One region of the Bacillus sp. TL12 genome, then DNA from elsewhere that is predicted to be linked to it. Evidence: riboswitches for the same ligand, from Rfam matches in the RefSeq annotation. Region 1 holds a riboswitch; each other region holds the start of a gene.
The links. A riboswitch is a leader RNA that binds a small molecule or an ion and turns the genes downstream of it on or off. The one in region 1 is predicted to bind S-adenosylmethionine.
Positions count from the first base shown of each region.

Region 1 (8,040 bases):
AACGAATGAATCAAACAATGGCGGTTATTCTTTTTGATATAGACGATTTTAAAAAAGTGAATGACACATATGGGCATGATTTTGGTGATTTAGCATTAATTCAGTTAGCTGAACTTATGAAATCTAAAATAGCATCCCAGCATATTTTTGCACGGTGGGGTGGAGAGAAATTTAGTATATTAGTAATAAATACAACGGAAAAAGAGGCTTTCCAAGTTGCTGAATCTTTACGTTTTTTTATTGAAACGAAACAGTTCTCTAGTATTTCAAAATTAACTGCAAGTTTTGGTATTGCTTTGTATGAGCAAGGAATTACAAAAGAGGAGTTAATACAGCGAGCAGATATTGCTTTATATGAAGCGAAAAAAAATGGAAAAAACCAAGTACGTTTATATAGAGAAGAAAAAATGTGAATTTTTCGCAACAAAGTGTTGCGATTTTTTTCTGTTGTTTGATAATAGAGATAGGAGACCATTTATGATGAAGTAACTGCGGAGGTTTTTAAATGCTAAAAAGATTGATTATGATGGTCTTGTGTTGCTTTTTAGTATGCGGAATTGTGTACTATTTTTGGGATACGCTGGAGAAGTCAGAGGCGCCAATATCAAAGGTAATCCCTTCTACTAAATCTGAATTACAGGATAATTTGGAAGAAAAAAAGCAACCACCAATTGATTATGCTAGTATTGCACAAAAGTTAGACCAATATTTAATAGACAAAGACTTTAATGGAACAGTTCTTGTCGAGGATAAAGGTCATGTATTACTCAATAAAGGTTATGGATATGCGGATGTGCAAAATAAAATTAAAAATACATCGCAAACAAAGTATCGCATCGGTTCAATTACTAAGACTGTTGTGGCAACATCCATTTTACAGTTGCAAGAGCAGGGGAAAGTAAATATTCAGGACAATGTAAATAAATATATCCCTTCATTCCCCGCAGAAAAAAATATTACATTATACCACCTTCTCACACACACTTCTGGCTTACCAGGGAAGGGAAAGGGAAAAGTGAATGCTACATCCCGTTTGGCGTTAGTTACTTGGATTGGAAACCAGCAAGTAGCTTTTCCACCTGGTACTGGTTGGGAATACACTGACTATAATTATATGGTGCTTGCTTATATTATAGAAAATATATCTAAGAAGCCTTTAGAAGAATACGTAAAGGAAAATATATTTGCGCGAGCGGGCATGCATGAGTCAGGTATGGGGAATATGGCGCTAGGAGAGAGATATTTCACGAAAGGGTACAAAAAGGAAAATAATATACTTGTACCAGCTCCAAAATTAGCAATGAACTGGCTATATGGCTGCGGTGAGATGTATACTACAGTTGGGGATATGAAGAAATTAGATGAAGCAATTATAAATGGAAAACTTCTTTCACTGCAAAGTATACAAGCAATGTTTATGCCTTCAGCAGAAAAAAAGTATGCATTTAGTTTTTATATTTATCCTGATTATTTTCATAATCATGGTGTAGTAGCTGGTTGGAATACATTTAATAATTTTAATAAAGATAAGGGAACGTTTGTTATCTTATTTTCAAATGTACAAAATAGTATAAATGATGATTTCAATAAGGAATTTCGAAAAATGGTAAGTGACTTATTAGAACAAAGGGGATGAGTGGATGAAACAAGTAATTTCGTCAATTGGTTTTATAGGTACAGGTGTTATGGGGAAAAGTATGGTACATCATTTATTACAAAGTGGTTATACAGTATATGTATATAACCGTACGAAAGAAAAAGCAACTTCTTTATTAAAAGAAGGAGCGCATTGGTGTAATTCGCCAAAAGAATTAGTAAAGAATGTAGATGTTGTTATGACGATGGTAGGATATCCGCATGATGTAGAAGAAATTTATTTTGGAACAGAGGGAATTCTGGAACATGCAAATGAAGGGACAATTACAATTGATTTTACAACATCGACACCAACGTTAGCAAAACGTATATATGAAAATGGAAAAACAAAAAATGTACATACTTTAGATGCGCCAGTATCGGGAGGAGATATTGGTGCAAAAGAAGGTAGACTGGCTATTATGATTGGTGGAGATCAAGAAGTATATGAAGCTTGTTTGCCGTTATTTGAGAAGTTAGGAGAAAATATTCAATTACAAGGGTCAGCAGGAAGTGGACAGCATACAAAAATGTGTAATCAAATTGCGATCGCTTCTAATATGATAGGAGTTTGTGAAGCGGTAGCGTATGCAAAGAAAGCGGGATTAGATCCAGATAAAGTATTAAAAAGTATTTCAACTGGAGCAGCTGGTAGTTGGTCATTAAGTAATTTAGCTCCGCGTATGCTAAAGGAGGACTTTGCGCCAGGGTTTTATGTAAAACACTTCATGAAGGACATGAAGATTGCATTAGATGAGGCTGAAAAGTTAGAATTACCTGTACCAGGTTTAACCCTCGCGAAAGACTTATATGAACAATTAATAGAAGCGGGAGAGGAAGATAGTGGAACACAAGTATTATATAAAAAATACATAAGGGGGTAATATGATGAATTTAGAAACATTTGATGGAATGATTGATGCTGTGCAGCGTACAACTTGTATGCCGATTAATGATAAACAACAAGCAGCATTTAAACAAAAATATGATTTTGAGCCAACATTTGAATATGGACGTGATGAGAATGGCCATTATGTTATTCGAACATCAAAGAAAATGCTAGAAGAAATGGAATTTTATTTAGCTTTAAAGTATGACCGTGAAGGTATCGCTCTTTATATGCATGCTGAAATTGATGGAGTATGTTATGTATCTGTTAGTTATGGAGAAGATGCTCTCCATTTACAAGAACTATTTCAGTTTTTGGAAGCTAATAAATAAAAAAGTCCTCAAATGAGGACTTTTTTATTATGTTTAAAATGTTTTTTGGAATTGGAAGCTAAATTTGACAAGGGTAGGCTGTATTAAAGTAGATATATTGTGAGGATATAATAATGAGATTATAAGCTTGAAGCACGACGAGAGCGTTCAATTGGAAATGGAATGATTTGGGCCATATGGTTTCGATTGAATTGCTTTGTGCGAGCATGACGTAATATATATAATGAAAAGAGAATAGCGACAGGAATAGCACCGTACAAGCCAAAAAGTAAAGCGCTTACAGAAGATGCGACAAAACCTAACATACCAATTTCTAATTCCTCCATAATTGCACCGAGAATAGCAGGAATAGCTCCACAAGTAACCCCAAGTATAAGTGCTATAATTAAATTCATGTTCTTCCCCCTCTTTTACAGTTTTTTCGATACATTTTCTATTATTTGTATTATAACACAATTTAAACAGAATTTTCAGAAAAAAGTTCAAAAAATGTTCAAAAATTATTGATAAATATACTTGATAAAATGGAAAAAGAAAAAATAAGGGGATCATTTATTCTAGGTGATGAATCTGCGAGGCGGGAGAAAATAAAAAAGCAGGCTTATTTCATATTTTTGAAATAAGCCTGTTCCATAGGAGGATGTATATATGTAGAGTGAATAAAAGGAAGGAAAAGGGGGTCCAATTCCTTTTATTCAACTAACTACCTTAGTAAAGTGAAGCTTTAATCAGTGGGGGGCTTTATCCCCCACTGATTATGAGCCCTCACCAATCAGGCTTTTATGGGCAGTTGATCTCCCGCCTATCTTCCTTGTTTCTCTCTCAAGCTTGAGTGGAGAACTTACTGCCCGCGAATAGCGGGGTAAATAGGAACCCAGCCTTCCGTTGTAACAAAGATACGAATGGCTACAACTTGGCGATCATCTTGTAATGTGAAATAATGTCTTGCATTTTCAGGTACAGAGATTAAATCACCAGGTTCAAGTTCAACATCGAAGAAGCGACCATCTTTGTCTTGGATGGCAAAGATGCCATGCCCACTGACAATAAAACGAACTTCATCGTCTGTATGATGATGTTCTTGTTTAAAGTTAATTAATAACTCATCGAGGTTAGGTGTTGCATTTGAAAGGGAAATAACATCATGTGCTTTATAACCTCGACGCTCTGAAACATCAGCAATTTCTTTAGAGAATATTGTTAAAACTTCTTTTTTGTCTTCATCAGTTAAGGAGTAGTTTTCTTTTAAATGAGCAGGAAGTTTTGAAATATCCCATTTCTCATATAAAACGCCTTCTCCTTGTAAAAATTGCTTCACTTCTACTTCATTTTCAATGCGGGTATTTATTTCATGAATACGAATTTGCGCCATGTGAAACGCCTCCCTGAATTGATAATAGTTTTATATGAAATTGGAATAAAAACTCATATGCTTCTAATCGTTTCTTTGTGTCAAAGCTATCTTTTCCCCAAACGGTAATACCGTGGTTTCGGATTAATATAGCTCCTGAATCTTCATGGATGTGCTTCTTGAATTTCTCTCCAAGTGAAGGGATGTGGGCATCATTTTCAATAATTGGAATGTGAATGGTTGCACCTTCTTCCCAAATATCAAGAGCTTTAATAATTTCTTGGTTACGAAGAATAACTTCTTCCTTATATAAATTTGTGATGACATTATTATCAGTTGTATGGACATGCAGGACGCAACCAGCATTTGTATGATTGTAAATATGCGTATGCAATATGGTTTCGGCAGAAGGACGTAAATCGGTATCTAAGACAGGTTTTCCTTGATAATCAACTAATAGGAAATCATCAGGTGTTGTTTTTGTTTTATCCTTCCCGCTTGCTGAGATAAGAAAAGTAAGTGGTTCGTGATTTACTTTTATAGAAATATTTCCACTTGTTGCTGGAAACCAGTTGCGACTGGTTAATTCTTTTTTTAGTTCACTTAGGTTATGCCATTGATGAAAAAGTTGTTTCATAGCTTTACCTCCAACAAGTGCCGTAATTCAGTTTGAATATCATAAAACGTTTCAAATGGTGTGTAAGGAATATGGTGTTCTTCACATTTTGTAATAAGAAAATCCCGGGCGAATACTTTATCAGCTTGTTTAGCTGCTTGTAAATCTGTGATGGAGTCACCTATTACAATATGAAAAGCATCTTTACAACTAAGCTGTCGAATTAATGTTGATTTACAAAGGCCGCAGTTATAATTACAATGTTCATCGCAAGGGTGTGGCCATTTTACTTTGATGTATTCTTCAGAAAAATCAGTTGTATTGCAATAAATTCGGTTTTCCGGAACGAGCCCTTCTAAGAGGGGATGAACGAAGAAATCCATTCCTCCAGAAATAATATAAAAAGAAATGTTATGTTCATTTATAAACTGCAAAAACTCTTCAAAACCAGTGCGTATATTAGCCGTTTCTTTTAGAAACTTGATGATATTATCATGCAAAGTTGTTGGTAATAATTTAAAAAGTTGTGAGACTCCTTCTTGAATAGAAAGATCTTGTGATAATATCCTTCGTTTTATCTCCTCAGATTCTGGTGGAGCGAATTTCTCCATAATGGCAATGATATTATCATTGTTCGTAATCGTACCATCGAAGTCACAAAAAATCTGAAGGTTCATAGTTTCACCTCGCCAGATGGGTTTCCCCATAATTGCAGTGCAACATGTAAATCAGTGTTACCGACTTCATGTAATGGTGTTCCTTGCAAAGTAGCATCAATTGCTGCTCGGAACGCTTTTCCTCCGCCTTGTGCACCGCTTGGATGACCGTGAATACCACCACCTGCATTAATGACAACCTCCTTACCAAAATCACGAAGGATAAATGGAACAAAACCAGGATGGATGCCAGCCGATGGAACAGGGAAGCTTTGTTTTAAAGATTGATCTTGTTCAGTTAATGCATTTGTAATAAGAAGAGTTTCGTTTTTATCTAATGCAACACTGCCGTATGGTGATGGAAATAAAGAAAAATCTGCACCAGCATAACGAAGTAGCTTTCCAAGTAGCAATGGATAAGAAAGGCCATATAATTCCGATGAAGCGTATGCACCGCTTACAGCAGGATGAGCCATAATTGGAATGGATATATCATTATCTTCCACAAGAGATTGTAATACATCTAATCCATACGAGAATACATTGAACAGAAGAATATCTGCACCAGCATGTGCAGCGCGTTTTGCGTTTTCCTTAAGGTCATATGTGCGTCCCGTTAAATTCACTGCATATAAAGTCTTATGACCATATGTTTCGTATACAGATTGTAATACTTCTTTTCCAGTATGAATTCGTTTCGTAAGTGGCGTTAATGAGTTTTCAAATAAAATCTCATCATCTTTTACAATATCTACACCGCCAATTGCTTGATCGCGTAGCTGGGTTTTTAAATATCCGATATTGCGTCCAATCATTCCTTTGAAAATACTCATTAGAAGTGGACGGTCATGAATATGTAAGAGATTTCGAATTCCTTCAATACCGAATCTAGGACCAGGGAAATGCTTTTTTAAGTCATCTGAAAATGTTAAATCAATCAATTTAATTTCGCCATCTAATGATAATTTTCCAAATGTTGTTGTTAAAATGGCCGGTAAATCAGGGCTGAAATTTAATGATGGATAATGAATTTTAATGAGTCCACGCGTTACTTTTTTTCCAAGGTACACATTTACATGTTCTTGTTCTTCTAATTTTTCAACATGAATGACGTGGCCTTTATGTTGTTTTAATTGTTCTTGTAATAAGTGTGGTAAATGAGTCCATGAACCAATTGTCAAACCGAGAGCGATTTGCTCCGCTTTTTGGTTTAAATTATGAGAATCATCATGAATTAAATAAGTTGCTGTTATTCCGCTCATTTTCATAACCTCCTAGTTAAATAAAAAAACCTCTCAGCTAAGGAGAGGTTTTTTTACAACCAGCTCCTTATCTGTCAGCGTAATGCTGCGAGAATTAGCACCGTGCCTACAATTGTAGATCGGTTGCCGGGTTTCGTCGGGCTCGTCCCTCCACCTGCTCTTGATAAGAAGTATTTAGAAATGTTTAAATTTTTTCGATATCTGAATTTTGACAGAGTTTTTTTATGGTGTCAATGGTTTTTTGAAAATTTTTAATTTATCAATTCGCTGAACTGCTTCTTGTAACCGTTCTTCTGTATGTAATAATCCGACCCGAACGTAACCTTCACCGTGTTCGCCGAATCCGACTCCAGGTGCGACAGCTACATGAGCTTGTTCTAATAATATATCAGCAAACTCCTCAGATGAAAGACCTGCTGGAACAGGAAGCCAAGCAAAAAAAGAGCCTTTTGGTGCGAGTACATTCCAACCGATTGAATGACATACTGAAATAAGTGCATTTCTTCTAGATTCATATCGATCAACTAGCTCTGTTACACAAGATTGTGAGCTTAATAATGCAACGCTAGCAGCCTCTTGTACAGCGCCAAATATACTAACATACATATGATCTTGCAATAAATTAATCGTTTCAATGACGCTTTCGTTACCAATTGCAAAGGCGATTCGCCAACCAGCCATATTAAATGTTTTTGATAGTGTATAAATTTCAATGCCAACATCTTTTGCACCGTCTACTTGTAAGAAGCTAGTTGGTTTGTTGCCGTCAAAACCAATTGCTCCATAAGCGAAGTCGTGAACTACTAAAATATCATTTTCATTTGCAAATGATATTGTTTCTTCAAAAAATTCTTTTGATGCAATAGCACCAGTTGGATTATTAGGATAATTTAAAAACATCATTTTAGCTTGTTTGGCAATAGAATCATTGATTTTAGTGTAATCCGGTAAAAAGTCATTTTCTGCTAATAATGGCATCGTCTCAAACTTTGCTTTCGCTAAAGCGACGCCTGATAAATAGTCAGGATATCCTGGATCAGGTACAAGTATTGTGTCACCAGGGTTTGTAAAACAAAGCGGCAATTCAACCAGCCCAGCTTTACCACCAAATAAAATAGCGACTTCTGTTTTAGGGTTTATTTTGACTCCGTATTCACGTTCATAGAATGTCGCAACGGCTTTTTTTAAGCTTTCATGTCCGCGAAATGGGGGGTATTTGTGATGAACTGCTTTTTCTGCTGCACGTTGTAAAGCTGTTACGATATGCGGCGGTGTTGGTTGATCTGGATTACCTTGACC
Region 1 covers NZ_JAJJBY010000026.1:10,237-18,276, reverse strand. Annotated here, with positions in the region: gene LOK41_RS20055 (GGDEF domain-containing protein) at 1-413, shown strand, start outside; gene LOK41_RS20050 (serine hydrolase domain-containing protein) at 506-1,636, shown strand; gene LOK41_RS20045 (NAD(P)-dependent oxidoreductase) at 1,641-2,519, shown strand; gene LOK41_RS20040 (DUF3909 family protein) at 2,524-2,856, shown strand; gene LOK41_RS20035 (hypothetical protein) at 2,976-3,251, opposite strand; gene LOK41_RS20030 (1,2-dihydroxy-3-keto-5-methylthiopentene dioxygenase) at 3,698-4,228, opposite strand; gene LOK41_RS20025 (methylthioribulose 1-phosphate dehydratase) at 4,206-4,844, opposite strand; gene LOK41_RS20020 (2-hydroxy-3-keto-5-methylthiopentenyl-1-phosphate phosphatase) at 4,841-5,500, opposite strand; gene mtnW (2,3-diketo-5-methylthiopentyl-1-phosphate enolase) at 5,497-6,741, opposite strand; SAM riboswitch class I at 6,806-6,911, opposite strand; gene LOK41_RS20010 (pyridoxal phosphate-dependent aminotransferase) at 6,964-8,040, opposite strand, start outside.

Region 2 (7,822 bases), on a different contig from region 1:
AATCTTGGAATGGTTTGATGTCCAATTGGATACCTTTTTTCTCAAGTAACGGTTTTGCTTTCTCTAAAATCTCAGCGTGTGGTACATTAGAAGCTCCGACAACAAGTTTTTTTTCATCTTTATCTTTCCCACCACAAGCAGCTAGCCCAAAAATTGACGTTGTAATAAGTGCTGTAAGTAATAATTTTTTCATTTGAAACACCCTCCCATTTTAATTATCGTTTATCAATTCGAATTGTTACACGATCACCAATCCACTGAATTAAAAATACAACGAGTAATACACAAATTGTTGCAACGATTGTTACATCGTTATTCCCACGCTGAAATCCTTCTAAATAAGCAAGTGTACCAAGACCACCAGCTCCGACAACACCAGCCATTGCTGTATAGCCTACAAGTGCAATTGTCGTTACTGTAATACCAGAAGTTAACGCTGGTAATGATTCAGGAATCAATACTTTCCAAATAATCGTACTCGTTTTTGCTCCCATTGCTTTTGAGGCTTCAATAACCCCTTTATCAATCTCGCGAAGTGCAATTTCAACCATCCTTGCATAAAACGGTGCCGCTCCAATGATTAAAGCCGGAAGTGCTGCACTTGCTCCAAGAATTGTTCCAAGGAGAATCTTCGTAAATGGAATTAATAAAATAATTAAAATGATAAATGGAATGGAACGAAAGATATTTACAAACGCTCCAATTACAGTATGAATCGCTTTGTTTTCCCACAAGTTATCTTTAGATGTCATAAAGAGTAATAATCCTAAAATAAGGCCAAAAACAAATGTAGCAAGCGCTGCGATTGCCGTCATATATAATGTTTCACCTGTCGCTTCTAGCATTTTACTCCAATCAACGTTCGCTAATAACTTATCCATGTGCAATCACCTCCAGCTCTACTTGTTCTTGATGGATTCCTGCTATCGCTTGCTGGATTGCTGCTTCTGAACCATTTAAGTGCACAATTAAATTCCCGTAAGATCCATTGTTTGTTTGAGCGATATTCCCTTGCAAAACACTTACTTCTAGATCCTCTCGCCTCATTAACCTTTGAAGCACCGGGCGTTCTACAGAATCTCCAATAAACTGTAAACGAATGACTTTTCCATCTGGATATTTTTCTAATAAGCTCTCAATCGTTTCATTTGTATCTTCAGAATCCGTAAGCTGTTGTACAAAACGTTTTGTAATCTCCTGCTGCGGGTCACGGAATACCTCTAGAACAGGACCACTTTCTACAATTTTTCCTTTTTCCATGACCGCAACGCGATTACAAATCTTGCGAATTACATGCATTTCATGTGTAATCAGCACAATTGTTAAGCCAAGTCGTTTATTAATATCTAATAGTAAATCTAAAATTTGATCTGTTGTTTCTGGATCAAGTGCTGATGTCGCTTCATCACATAAGAGCACTTTCGGATTGTTTGCTAATGCTCTTGCAATCCCAACGCGCTGCTTTTGTCCACCGCTCAATTGAGATGGATATGCATCGCCCCTTCCTTCCAATCCAACCAGATGAATCAACTCATCCACACGCTTTTTTCGCTGCTCTTTATCGACACCTGCAATTTCAAGTGGAAAAGCGATATTTTCACGTACAGTTCGTGACCAAAGTAAGTTAAAGTGCTGAAAAATCATTCCGATTTCTTGTCTTGCTTTTCGAAGTTCATTTCCAGTAATTGCTGAAATAACACGATTCGCTATCGTAATCTGTCCAGAAGTTGGTTTCTCTAATTGATTAAATAATCTAATTAAAGAACTTTTACCAGCGCCACTATATCCGATAACACCAAAGATCTCGCCTTTTTCTATTTTTAAATTGGCATCATCTACAGCAGTGACATCACCGCTTTTTGATTTATATATTTTCTTTACGTTTTCCAATAAAATCATGATGTTCACCCCTTTTTGAATTAAAAAGCGCAAGCGGCTTGCTCAGAACAAGAGGACGCCCGAACCCCTGACGTAGAGGCGCTCTTTGCCTCATAGGAAGGGGTGAAACGACCGACTGTTCTAGCCGTTGGAGCTGGATTGCATAAAAAGCGCAAGCGGCTCGTTTAGATTTACTCCACAATTTTTTATTTTTCATGCAAGAAATCTATCGCTATCGCTCCTCTTATTATTCGAATGTCCTCCTCATTCAAACAACAAAAAAACCTTTCTGCTTTTAGAATGAGCAGAAAGGTTTATATGCGTATATCAACATGATCCCTTCCTCTCATCTCTCAAAGCATTTGCTTTGCAGGAATTGGCACCATTTCAATATAAAAATTGACGGTTGCCGGGCTTCATAGGGCTCAGTCCCTCCACCTCTCTTGATAAGAGAAATCAGATTTAATTTTCGTCTGATTTAAAATTTATGAAATTGTCTATATTTTATGAACTAAATTGTATCAACATACATCCACTATGTCAACAAAAAAATTCTTAAAAAACGAAACTTCAGACTATTAAGCACCTACTGGCATTGGCTTACATATATGAAATACAGATTCTAATAATAACATCGTACGATACGTTCCGTTATATTGCACACGTCCGCTGTGTAATAGTGTTTGCAACCGAACCTTTCCAGTAACTAATCGTCTTAAATCTTCTTCCTGAAAACAAATAAGTTGCTCCGTTCCCTGTGTCTCTTTCAAAAGCTGTATATACTCTCTTGAAATTTGAAGTGAGCAATACTCATCTCCAAAACGAAAATTAATCGTTTTTTCTCCTTGCCGAAGAAGCGGTTCTAGATGATATTGGCTATTAGCATACGTTACAAATGATTGAAGCAACGAATATAATCCCATTCTAGTCACATCCTTCATCTCACTTTCTACTAATACCATTCCATCTTCCCAAACAGCAATCCTGTTACTTTCTCTCGACAAATAACGTATCCCTTCTATCGTTCAGGCATATTTCCCAAGAAATATGTCGAGGCGGCAAAAACTTTGCCGCCTACTGTAATTCTGTATATAAATATTCCACCGAATGAAATGCATATATTTTCTTCACAAGTGTTCCAAGCTCAAATATGAGTAAACAAGGTACACTTTCTATCTCATACTCTCGCGCTAAATGTGGCGCATAGTTTAAATCCAGCATTCCTATTTCCAACTCAGATATAGTCGCTTCTACCACTGTTAACATCTTCTTTGCTAATTGACATGTTCCACACATTGGTGTATATACATATAACACTGTTTTTTCTTGGTCTGCTATTAGAGCTGTAGCTTCAGCACTTGTCCAGTCAATCACTTCTATCATTCCTTACCGTAAATATTCTGTATAAACGTCAATGTCAGCTCCCCATAATACGTTCGCTAAATGATTAGAAGGAGCAGTCGCCACTTCACGGTACGAACGATCGATGTAAATATGCTCGGCCTGCGGGAATTCTTTTCGAAATTGTTTTCTAAGTTTTTCACCTGCAGCATCAGCATCCACTAGCACATATACTTCTTTATCAAAAAACTGATCAATGAGCTCATCCATTTTCGACAAACCAATTGTACCATTTGTACAAACAATTTCCACTGGTTCACGAATAATAGATTCAATCTTTCTTCTATCTGATTTTCCTTCGACAATAATGACTTTCTCTACATAGACCATATGTCATCACCCGATCACCATATACTATAAAACAACCTTACTTTAGTATATAGTATATTCGATATTTTCATGTTGTTTCCTGTTTATTTTTGCAAAGAAAAGCGGGGCGGCTCGCTCAGAATGTGAGGGGGATGGAGCTTCTGGCGTAGAGGCGCTCTTTCGTTCCACAATACAAAACAAAAAGGACAGCACACAGGCTATCCTTTTTGTTGACTAGAATTAGTCTTGGTTTGTCATTTCTGCATATTTTTCTGCAGATAATAACTTTTCTAATTGGCTTTCATCAGAAAGTTCAATTTTAACCATCCATGCACCTTCGTACGGAGATTCGTTAACAAGCTCCGGTTGGTCACTTAATTCTTCGTTTACTGCTACAACTTTACCACTTACAGGTGCGTATAATTCAGAAACTGTTTTAACAGATTCTACGCTTCCGAATGGCTCGTCAGCTTCAAGTGTTGCACCTACTTCAGGAAGTTCAACGAATACGATATCGCCTAACTCGCTTTGTGCAAAATGAGTAATACCGATAACAACTTGGTTGCCTTCAGCTTTTACCCATTCGTGTTCTTCAGAGTAACGTAAATGATTTGGAATGCTCATGACTGTACCTCCAGTGAATGTATTAATTATGTAAAAATACCTTATTGGTACTTTTTCCACACACTTTCAAACTGCTCTTCGTTAAAACCAAGTGTTACATTCGTGCCATCTGTTACGAGTGGACGTTTAATCAACATGCCATCAGATGCTAAAAGTTCGAACATTTCGTCCTCACTTGCTTCCTTTAACTTATCTTTTAAGCCAAGTTCACGGTAACGCATTCCACTTGTATTAAAGAATTTTTTTAATGGCAATTCACTTTTCGCATGTAAATTACGCAAATCTTCTTTTGACGGTGGATTTTCAACAATATGAATCATTTCATATGCTACATCGTTTGCCTCAAACCATTTTTTCGCTTTTTGACATGTGCCACACTTTGGATATGAATAAAATGTTACTGTCATAAATTCACCTACTTTTTGCTAACCTTTATCTTTATCATATAGAAAACGTTTTATTATTTCAAACGATTCTTTTCTAAACTTTGACTTATTTCGTCACAATTTTCGTTTGTCCTGCAAATTTTCCTTATTTTCCGCCATTTCTATATATAAAATTTTTTTCCTCTCATTTCGTTTTCATATAAAAATCGAACATATATATTAAACAAACGTTTGATTAGTAGATTAGCTACTCCAAAAGCGAACATACGTCTTAAACAAACGTTTATTTAAAAAGAAAAAAATAAGAAGCCCTCTACAAAGGCTCCTCATTATCTATTCAAATAATCTGCAATTGTTTGAAATACTACGATATACATATTATGAATACTTTCGTCTGCATTACCACCGTTCGTTAAACCAATTCCCCATTGTTGTCCTTCGCCACTTCCAATATTTGCGAAACCTTGCGTGTACATAGCATTTGCATCTTTCGGCGCGTTATTATACTCCATATTCTTTTTAAGAAAAATCGAATACGATTTATCTTGTAAGCCAATAAAAAACACTGGTTTCTTTAACGATAAAAACAAGTCTTTATATTGCTCTTTCGACGCTTCTTGAAAGTACTCTTTCATTATAAGAAAACCATCTACTTCTCCGGATTTCTTTTTCATTTCGTTTAATTTTATGTTTTCAAACTTTATATTTCTAAACGTATCTTTCGGATTTTCACCAACAACTCCAATTACGAGTGCTCTCCCGTTATATTCTAATTTCTCTCCTTCTTTATCCTTTGCACATCCAGCACCCACTAGACATAACAATATAAAAACGAAAAAATAAAAGAAACGCTTCATTTAGCACCCTCCCCTTCTTAAGTCAAGTGACAAAAATGTAAGGTGAATTCAAGAAAATGTAAGTAAAATCGATAGCTCATTTAGAGTTTCTATATTATAATCAACTGGGTTTACTTACATTACTAAATACTAGGAGATACTCATGAAAAAATATAAATTTTCATCTTTTGTTCCATTAAGTTATATACTTCTACTCGTACTCGTAAGTCCCCTGTACGATGTATTAAATAAATCTATTGTTCACGCTGTAAACGTTACAACTGTAGTAGATGATTGGATTCCGTTTGTAAAAGCATTTATTATTCCTTATTTGCTGTGGTTTCCATACTTATACGGTGCACTTATTTATTACTGCTTTGCTGATCGAAAGCAATATTATGTCACTTTAAGTAGTGTAATTCTTGGAAAGCTTGCTTGTTTTTCTATTTATTACTTTTGGCAAACGACTGTACCGCGTCCAACCGTCGTTGGAACAGACGTATTTTCTGAACTAGTTCGCTATATTTATAGTATTGATCAACCCGTAAACTGTTTCCCTAGCATTCATGTGCTTACAACATTTGTCATTATGTTAGCTGCCTTTAAACGACGAGAACAACATGTTTTTGAATATTATATTCTTACTTTCTTTGGTACACTCATCATTTTATCAACGCTATTTACGAAGCAGCATGCATTCGTAGATGCCGTTTCTGGAATAACGCTAGCAAGCATACTATATTTTGGTATTCAGCTAGTATTAGTAAAAGAGACGGTGACAGTACCGGTAAAACAAAATCATAAAATGTAAACAAAAAAGCAGACTGTAGCTTCTTCAGTCTGCTTTTATCTATTGTAAAGGAGATTTTCAAGTGCAATATGTTGTTTGGCGATTAAGATTGTGGCACAGTCATATCGCCTGAATGAATGCGACCTGCTTTTTTTAGTGCGATGTAAATGATATAAGAAACAGCTACTGGAATTACGATGTAAGTGATAACCATCGCTGGAATAACACCGAATCCTTGGCTGGAAATTAAATTAATTGGTGCAATCAGAGAACTTAATCCAAGACCTGCGATTTCTTTACCTGCTTCCAGATGGAAGATAAGGGCAGATACAGGGCCCACAATGGCGCTGGCGACGACAGTTGGGACGAGAATCATTGGATTTTTAGTAATGTTCGGCAGTTGTACTTTCGGAGTACAAAGTGCTTGTGCTAAAATACCACCTAAATTGTTTTCTTTTGCGGAGATAACAGAGAATCCAATAAATTGAGCGACGCATCCTGCAAGTGCTGCACCGCCTGCAACGCCGTCTAGGCTAAGTGCAATCGCTAAAGCTGCTGATGACGCTGGTGAGATTAGTAACAGTCCCCAAACAACCGCAAGTACGATAGAAGCAATAAATGGACTACCAGCTGAACTATCTTTAATAAATGCACCAACTGTATTTAAAACAGGACTAATATTTTGAGGTAACCAAATGCCGACTATACCAGAACCTAATATTGCTGCAAATGGAACAAGCATCATATCTAAAGCTGTTTTTCCGCTTAATCGTTTACCGATATAAACTGCTAAAGTTGCAGTTAAAAGTGCACCGATTGGTTCACCAGTTTTAATGATTAGACCAGCTTCAGTAATCGAAATGGATCCTGCTCCAATCGCTCCGGCAACCATCGCTGAGAAAATAACAAGTCCGTTTGCTCCAAGCATGAAAGCAATTCCTGCTCCAATTGCTGGCGCCATCAATGATTTTGCAACAACTCCAATTGTAATTAACATCGGAATATCAACGATTCTTCCTATATTTTCGATAAGTAAACCAATTCCAAGGGATACGAAAATACCTTGTGCTATTCCGGCAGAACCTTTAAAAACACGAGACATTATATATTCCTTCATCTGTTTCACCTTCTCCTAGTTTAGTAACCGATTGTTTTCATATAGTCACGTAAAATATCATTTGATTGTGCAAATCGGCCTTCTTCAGCTTCTGTTAAGTTTAGTTCAACGACTTCTTTCACACCATCTCTTGTAATGATTGCTGGTACACCTGTGCAAATATCATATTCACCATACTCACCATCTAAAATGGCTGAAACAGCAATTACACGGTGATCATCATTAAAGATTGAGCGTGCGATATAAGCTAGTGAGTTACCAATGCCATAATAAGTAGTTCCTTTACGTTTATAAATTTCCCAACCAGCTTTTGCAGTTTTTTCTACAATTTCATCTAAATTAATTTCGCCAAAACGCTCTTTTTGTTCATCTAAAATTTGCAGGAATGGTTTACCGCCGACTGTAACATGAGACCAAGCAACCATTTGTGAATCGCCATGCTCACCTAATGAGTAACCGTCAATACTACGAGGATCCACTT
Region 2 covers NZ_JAJJBY010000021.1:27,601-35,422, reverse strand. Annotated here, with positions in the region: gene metQ (methionine ABC transporter substrate-binding lipoprotein MetQ) at 1-193, opposite strand, end outside; gene LOK41_RS18290 (methionine ABC transporter permease) at 216-881, opposite strand; gene LOK41_RS18285 (methionine ABC transporter ATP-binding protein) at 874-1,899, opposite strand; SAM riboswitch class I at 2,222-2,331, opposite strand; gene LOK41_RS18280 (hypothetical protein) at 2,457-2,801, opposite strand; gene LOK41_RS18275 (thioredoxin family protein) at 2,953-3,261, opposite strand; gene LOK41_RS18270 (toprim domain-containing protein) at 3,265-3,609, opposite strand; gene gcvH (glycine cleavage system protein GcvH) at 3,829-4,212, opposite strand; gene LOK41_RS18260 (arsenate reductase family protein) at 4,254-4,619, opposite strand; gene LOK41_RS18255 (hypothetical protein) at 4,928-5,455, opposite strand; gene LOK41_RS18250 (phosphatase PAP2 family protein) at 5,598-6,245, shown strand; gene LOK41_RS18245 (PTS sugar transporter subunit IIC) at 6,328-7,341, opposite strand; gene LOK41_RS18240 (L-lactate dehydrogenase) at 7,362-7,822, opposite strand, start outside.
Region 2: another riboswitch for S-adenosylmethionine. It lies ahead of LOK41_RS18285 (methionine ABC transporter ATP-binding protein); the one in region 1 lies ahead of mtnW (2,3-diketo-5-methylthiopentyl-1-phosphate enolase).

Region 3 (7,822 bases), on a different contig from region 1:
TATTTCTTCCGTTTTCTGGATTAACATTTCTTGAAATACACAGTTTTTTCCTAAATAAGGACTTACATATATATTTGTAGAATGGTATCCGCGTACTTCCTTCTCAATGTGTCTCATTAATAAGCCTGTAAATAGCAAATAAGGTAGAATGACAACATTCTCCTCTTTTCGTTCTACAACTTCTTTTAATTTCTCCTCAAACCTAGGCTCTGCCGCAGCTAAATAACATACTTCTACCTTTTTTACTTTCTTCTCTTTTTCAAACAGAGAAGCAATACGTTTCATATCTTGTAACGTCTCAAGATCACTACTCCCCCTTGCAACAAGCAACAGGGTTACCCCACTTTCATACTCTTTAATACCGCTTCCCTCATACGTAGCGGACACGAGTGATTCCGAAACACCAAACGGATTTCCGTAAGTAATTGCAATGTGAGGATATTTATTTTGCATTTTTTGGAGTTCATTTGGGATATCTTCTTTCATATGCCCTGCCGCTAATAAAAAGACAGGAACAACGACAATTTCTGTTGCTCCTCTTCTTACGCAATTAGCAAATCCCTCTGGAATATCAGGCTGTGCTAATTCTAAAAAACATAGTTCTTGAATAGGAGCTGATACACGGTTCATACAAGCAGAAACAAAACCTACTGCTTCCTCTTTCGCCTCTTTCAGCCTACTTCCGTGGCATATATATAATACAGCTTTCATTTTATAACACTCCGCTTACAGGATACGTAATGTCCGCCTGTTGTTCAAACCAATGAATTTTTTCACGGAAACGAACAACTTCCCCGATTACAATCATACTCGGATTTTGGACCTGCTCTTTTTCAGCAATCGTTACAATTGTTCCTAACGTTCCTGTAATGGTTCGCTGAGATGATGTAGTTCCCCATTCTACAATAGCAACTGGCGTATTTTCTCCTTTTCCATGTTTCAGAAGTTGTTCACATATATAAGGAAGATTACTTACTCCCATATAAACAGCAAGCGTGTCAACACCTTTCGCTAAGTTTTCCCACTTTACTTCTTCTTCAGCACCTTCTTTTCGATGCCCTGTCACAACCGCAAAACTTGCACTCGCATCTCGATGCGTTACGGGAATCCCCGCATATGCAGAAGCAGCTATCCCTGCTGTAATACCAGGTACAATTTCAAACGGAATACCATGCTTCGCTAACGCTTCTGCTTCTTCACCACCTCTTCCAAATACAAACGGATCTCCACCTTTTAATCGCGTTACAATTTTTCCTTTTTTTGCATATTTAACAAGAAAGGCGTGAATAGTTTCTTGTTTCATTGTGTGATAGTTTGGGAGTTTTCCGCAATATATTAAGTCAGCATCTGGCTTCGCATAAGAAAGTAACTCTTTATTTACAAGACGATCGTATAAAATAACATCCGCCCGCTCGATACACTTTACTCCTTTTACAGAAATTAAATCCGGATCTCCCGGCCCTGCACCAACAATATATACCTTTCCCATCATCTCTCCTCATTTCTACTATAAAGTGAAACTTCCATCAGTGGGGAGTTTCATCCCCCACTGATGGTTAGTTGAACCAATCGGGCACTTACGGACAGTTATCCTCCACCTAACTTCTTCGATTTCCTAAAATCCTAAAGTGAGGGTATTACTGCCCGTTAGTGCGGGGTAAAGTGAAACTTCCATTCCTATTACGAATGGAAGTTACTATTCAAATCGGTGTCATTTTGTATTACAATGTCTCCTGCTCATGAATAACAAATGCTGCACCTTTGCGGATCTTCTTTTTTTCATGCAGAGAGATTTCCTTCACTTCTGGCAACGGTAAAAAATACTTCTCCAATTCTACCTCAACAAGTCTAAATGCCTGTTCCTCACTTTGTGCAACAACTACTACAGGAACAACACCATTTGCCAACACTGCTTCAAAACGATACAAATCCATATTGCTCCCCCCTAAGATGCAATCACTTCTTCTAAAATTGTATTTAACGCGGATTGTAAATTTTCTACTCCAACGCGTTCTGCAAACTCATAAAAAGTTTCAGCTGGCAGTTTATGTTCTTTAAAGTATGTTAAAAACGATACAAGAACATCCGGAAGGTCTTCCCCATCAATCTTCCCTTTTAATTTTTGGTTATAAACACCACCATCTAATAACGTACCACCTACATAAATTTCAAACGCTTCAACAATTCCTTTTTCTTTCGTCTTCAATTTCACGCCTTGTAATCCGATATCCGCAATCTGCCTTTGACCACATGAATTTGGACATCCCGTCATATGAATACGAACTGGTACATCAAGTACAAGTTGTGTATCTAAATAGTCTGCAATATTTCGTAAGCGCGCTTTTGTTTCTACCAATGCGAGATTACAATACTCAATTCCCGTACAAGAAACTGCATATCCAATAAATGATTTTGGTTTTGCTGAAATCGATTCAAACAATGGTTCTTGTAAAAGTGCCTCGACGTTTTCTTTAGGAACATTGGGAATAATAAAATTTTGCGAATTACATGTGCGAATCTCGCCATTTCCATACTGCTTCGCAATTCTAGCAAGTTCAAATAACTCCTCAGAATGTAAACGTCCAACAGGTACGTTAAAACCAACGTATGATAAATCACCTTGTTTTTGCTTATGAACACCGTAGAAATAACCTGCATTCCATCCTTTTAAAGCATCGTTTCCTTTATCGTGCAAAGGATCTGTATATTCTAATAATTTTTCTTTGAATTTTTCCGCACCCCAATCAGCAACTAAAAATTTCAAACGTGCTAAATGTCGCTTTTCACGATATCCGAAATCACGGAAAACCGTAGCAATTGCAATTGCTACCGACTTCACTTGTTCAGGAAGAATGAATAAATCTAACTCCTGCGCTAAATACGGACGAGCAGATAATCCCCCGCCTACTCGTAAATGAAAGCCTTCCACTATTTTCCCATCAATTTCTTTTGTAGCTGGAGTAAAGGCAGCACAGTTAATTTCAGCATTTGCTGCATTATATACATTTGTACTAATTGACATTTTAAACTTTCGAGGCAAATTCGAAAATTCTTCATTATGTTGGAAGAACTCATATACCTCTTTTACAATTGGTGCTGTATCAAATAATTCATCACCATCAATACCAGCAAGAGGATTCCCAATAATATTTCTTGTAATATCACCACAAGCTCCCGCCGTTGATAATCCCACTTTTTCTAGACGGTTAAAAATATCTGGCATTTGACCAATTTCAAGCCAATGAAATTGAATCGCCTGTCTTGTAGTAATATCAAGAACGTCACGACCATAATCTTCTGCAATAGAAGCCAATACTTCGACTTGTTCATTCGTTAAAATACCAGAAGGAATATTTACACGCATCATGAAATACCCTGCTTCTTTTGGACGTTGTAAATATAATCCTGCCCATTTAAAGGAATCCCACTCTTCTTTCGGAATAGAATCAAACCCATTTTCAGCATAATACGGGATAGCTTTAAAAATTTCCAAGCCATCTTTTTCTAATTTCTTTTTCTCTGTAGCATTTAACTTTTCATTGTTTGCCCACACTTTTTCATAACTCATTTTTATTCCCCCTATATAAAGCTACGCTCTTGTAAGTAACCGATAATTTGTTCTGCACATTGTTCGATTGAATAAAGATGTGTTTCTACTACCACTTCTGCCTCTACAGGTTCTTCATATGGCGAATCAATACCGGTAAATTGCTTAATATCACCTTGTCTCGCTTTTTTATACAGTCCTTTGGGATCACGTTTCTCACATTCTTCTATTGGACATTTTACAAATACTTCAATAAATTCATCTTTTTCGAGAATATCTCTTACTTGCTGACGATCTACTCGAAATGGAGAAATAAATGCTGTTAGTACAATTGTCCCTTGATCTACAAATAACTTCGCTACTTCACCAATTCGGCGAATATTTTCTGTCCGATCACTTTCGGAAAATCCTAAATCTTTATTCAAACCATGACGAATGTTATCGCCATCTAGTACATAATTCCCAATATTTTTTTCGAACAATTTCCTAGCAACCGCATTTGCTACTGTTGATTTTCCAGAAGCTGATAATCCGGTGAACCAAAGTACAAAACTGTGGTGGCCACTTTTCTTTCGTCTTTCTTCTTTTGAAACAGATGCTGTATGCCAAGTTATATTTGTTCCCATCCTACTCTCTCCTTATTTTGTAACGGCTTCTTTTTGTAAACCACGAATTAATATTTCTACAACTTCTTTACGGCTAAATGTACTTGGCGGGATTTCCCCATTTCGTAACATTTCTCGTACTTTTGTACCAGATAAAATAACGTGGTCCTCTTTACTATGCGGGCACGTTTTCGTAGAAGCCATCGCTTCACATTTTGTACAATAAAAACTATGTTCAAAAAAGAGCGGTGTAATCCCTAACTCTTCTACTGTAAAGTTGATAAAAATCTCCTGGGCTTCGTACGTTCCATAATAATTTCCTACTCCAGCATGATCACGTCCTACGATGAAGTGTGTACAACCAAAGTTTTTTCTAACCAGTGCGTGAAATATTGCCTCGCGTGGTCCTGCATAACGCATTGCAGCTGGAAAAACACTTAAAAAAACACGATCACTTGGATAATAATTTTTCAAAAGCGCTTCATAACTTTCCATGCGCACATCAGCTGGAATATCATCTGATTTCGTTTCACCAACGAGCGGATTTAAAAATAAGCCGTCTACAATTTCCAGCGCAGACTTTTGGATATATTCATGTGCACGATGAACAGGGTTTCTCGTTTGAAAGCCTACTACTGTTTTCCAGCCTCGCTTTTTAAATTCTGCACGCGTTTCACTTGGATCTAAATGATAAGAAGGAAACTTATCATTTTCCAAACGCTTTACAAGCGTAATTGTTCCTCCAACATAAACATTCGGTCTATCATATAATTTTTTCACACCTGGATGAGCAATATCCGTCGTTTTATAAACATACAATGCTTCCTTCTCTTTATCCGGTGTAAAAATATCTTCTATTTGAATAACGCCATACGTGATTCCTTCTTTAACAAGACGAACCTCTTCACCAATTTGAAATTGTTCTGCCTGCTCTTCTGTTATCGGTAGTGTAATAGGTATACTCCATACATCACCGTTTACTAAACGCATTTTTTCTACTACAGATTGATAATCCTCTTTCCCTAAAAATCCTGTAAGCGGACTATAACCACCTATCGCAAGAAGCTCTAAATCACTTAAAGCAATTTTGTCTAATTCAATTTCTTTTGCAATATTTTTTGTGTCATATGTTTCATCAACACGATTTACTAATATGTTTGTTTTACTCATTTTTCTGTCCGCCTCTTTCACATATATTTAAAATCAACCATGACCTTATTGATAATGAAGACCACATTCCGTTTTCATCTTTCCAGCCCATCGTCCGTCCCTTGAATCTCCACCTTCTCCCACAGACAACGTGCATTTTTCACACCCTATACTTGGGTAACCAATGTCGTGTAATGGATTGTAAGGTAAATCATGCTTATATACGTAACGCCATACTTCCTTCCACGTCCAATGAATGAGCGGACAAATTTTAATAGACTGAAAGCGATGATCTTGATTGATAAACCTTGTATGTTTACGCGTTTCAGATTGTTCCCTTCTCAGCCCTGATATCCACGCTTTTCCATTCGTTAAAGATTCTTCAAGCGGTAAAATTTTTCTTAATTTACAACAAAGATTGGGATTATGTTCCCACAGCTTATCTCCATGTTTTTTTGCTTGCTCTTCAAGCGTAAGCGAAGGTTGCTTTTCAATAATTTCGAGATCCGGAAACCTTTCCCGTACTCGTTTAATTAAATCGTATGTTTCTTGAAAATGAACGTTTGTATCTAAAAAAACAACTTTCGCAGATGGATTTACTTGGTTTATAAGATGTAACAAAACCATCCCCTCTACACCAAAGCTACATGCGTATACAATTTCACCTTCATACTGTTTATAAGCCCACTCTAGTACTTGCAGTGCTCCTTTTGTTTCATCTTCTTCAGAAAAAGAAATGAAGTCCTCTTTCCATGTTCCATACGTCAGCATGTTTTTCCCCCCTGTAACGCAAAAAGACGGTTTTAACCTAATACAATAGGTTAAAACCGCCTCTAGTTTTTCTAGTCAGCGCTTTTTACTTTAAGCGTACTTTTTCACTTTTTTCAAGCTGAATCACTTTTCCATCTTGCACAACAATTGTAATAGAACCATATTTCATATCCGCAAGCATCGTTTGAATCTTTTCAGCTACTTCGTCAAAATGTCCACGCACTCCCACGAACAGCCCCCCTTTTTATTCATAAAAAAAATCTTTCCCATTTCGAAAAGACTGTTCGGTAATATATTTTACCTTATCTTTCAAAATGGATGCCATTTTGCTGGACTTAGCACCTTGCTCCTATAAGCAGGTTGCTGAGCTTCGTAGGGCCAGTTCCCTCCGCTTCTCTTGATAAGCTTTGTATTTGTATTTTATCATAATTCTGATTTTTTTCAATCCTAGTTTTCCGATATATTTTATATTTTTTATTTTTTTAAAGGAGTTGCCCAGTTCGAACAACTCCTTTTTATTGATTATACAAGCTCTTTTATGCGTATGCGATCGTTCCTAATTATATTTTCATATGTTTCGCGTTCGACAACGACTTGTGATGCCCCGCCTTTTGCAAATACTACAGCCGGTCTGCGTATGCGATTGTAATTATTCGCCATAGAATATCCATATGCTCCCGTACAAGAGATTGCTAACAAATCTCCTGAAGTAACTTGTGGCAGTTCTATATCCCAAATTAGCATATCTCCACTCTCACAACACTTTCCAGCAATTGATACAATCTCTTCGGCATTTTCTCTTCCTCTATTAGCAAGCATTGCCTCATAACGTGCTCCATATAAAGCTGGTCTTAAGTTATCCGTCATTCCTCCATCAACTGACACATATTTACGAATACCTGGAATATCTTTTACAGCTCCTACTGTATAAATTGTTGTTCCTGCATCTCCGACAATACTACGCCCTGGTTCAATCCAAATTTCAGGGAGTGGATAATTCTTTCTTGTAAATTGTTCCCTCACTGCATTCGTTACAGCATGCACATATGTGTCAAGCGTAAGCGGTGTATCAGACTCTGTGTAGCGGATTCCAAATCCTCCACCAACATTTAATACAGTTACTACATAGCCAGTTTCTTCTCTTATTTCTTCTAAAAAGTTCCGTAATACTTCAATCGCCCGAACAAATCCTGCTGTTTCAAAAATTTGCGATCCAATATGCGAATGAATACCTAACACATTATAATTTGATTTCTTTAGTGCTATTTGAATCGCCTGCATTGCCTGGCCAGTAGAAACTCCAAAACCGAATTTCGAATCATCTTGCCCTGTTGTAATATATTCATGTGTATGCGCCTCTACTCCAGGTGTAACTCGAATTAATATATTTACAATTTTTCCATACCGCTCTGCTAAGTCATGTAATATTTCCATTTCCAAGAAATTATCTACTACAAAACAGCCAATACCTGCTCGCAGCGCCATTATGATTTCTTCTTCCGTCTTATTATTACCATGAAAATGAATGCGTGATGCTGGAAAACCAGCTTGTAAAGCAGTATATAATTCGCCACCAGAAACAACATCTAAAGACATATTTTCTTCACGAGCTACTCGGCACATCTCCATGCACAAGAACGCCTTACTTGCATATGCTACTTGGTAAGAGAACCCACTTTCCTGGAATGCACGATGAAATGCGCGACATTTTTCACGAATAGTAGCCTCATCGTATACATAAAGTGGTGTC
Region 3 covers NZ_JAJJBY010000011.1:42,188-50,009, reverse strand. Annotated here, with positions in the region: gene LOK41_RS12640 (sirohydrochlorin chelatase) at 1-711, opposite strand, end outside; gene cobA (uroporphyrinogen-III C-methyltransferase) at 713-1,489, opposite strand; gene LOK41_RS12630 (DUF3906 family protein) at 1,722-1,934, opposite strand; gene LOK41_RS12625 (nitrite/sulfite reductase) at 1,946-3,568, opposite strand; gene cysC (adenylyl-sulfate kinase) at 3,580-4,173, opposite strand; gene sat (sulfate adenylyltransferase) at 4,186-5,322, opposite strand; gene LOK41_RS12610 (phosphoadenylyl-sulfate reductase) at 5,368-6,072, opposite strand; gene LOK41_RS12605 (YezD family protein) at 6,158-6,301, opposite strand; SAM riboswitch class I at 6,372-6,479, opposite strand; gene lysA (diaminopimelate decarboxylase) at 6,595-7,822, opposite strand, start outside.
Region 3: another riboswitch for S-adenosylmethionine. It lies ahead of LOK41_RS12605 (YezD family protein); the one in region 1 lies ahead of mtnW (2,3-diketo-5-methylthiopentyl-1-phosphate enolase).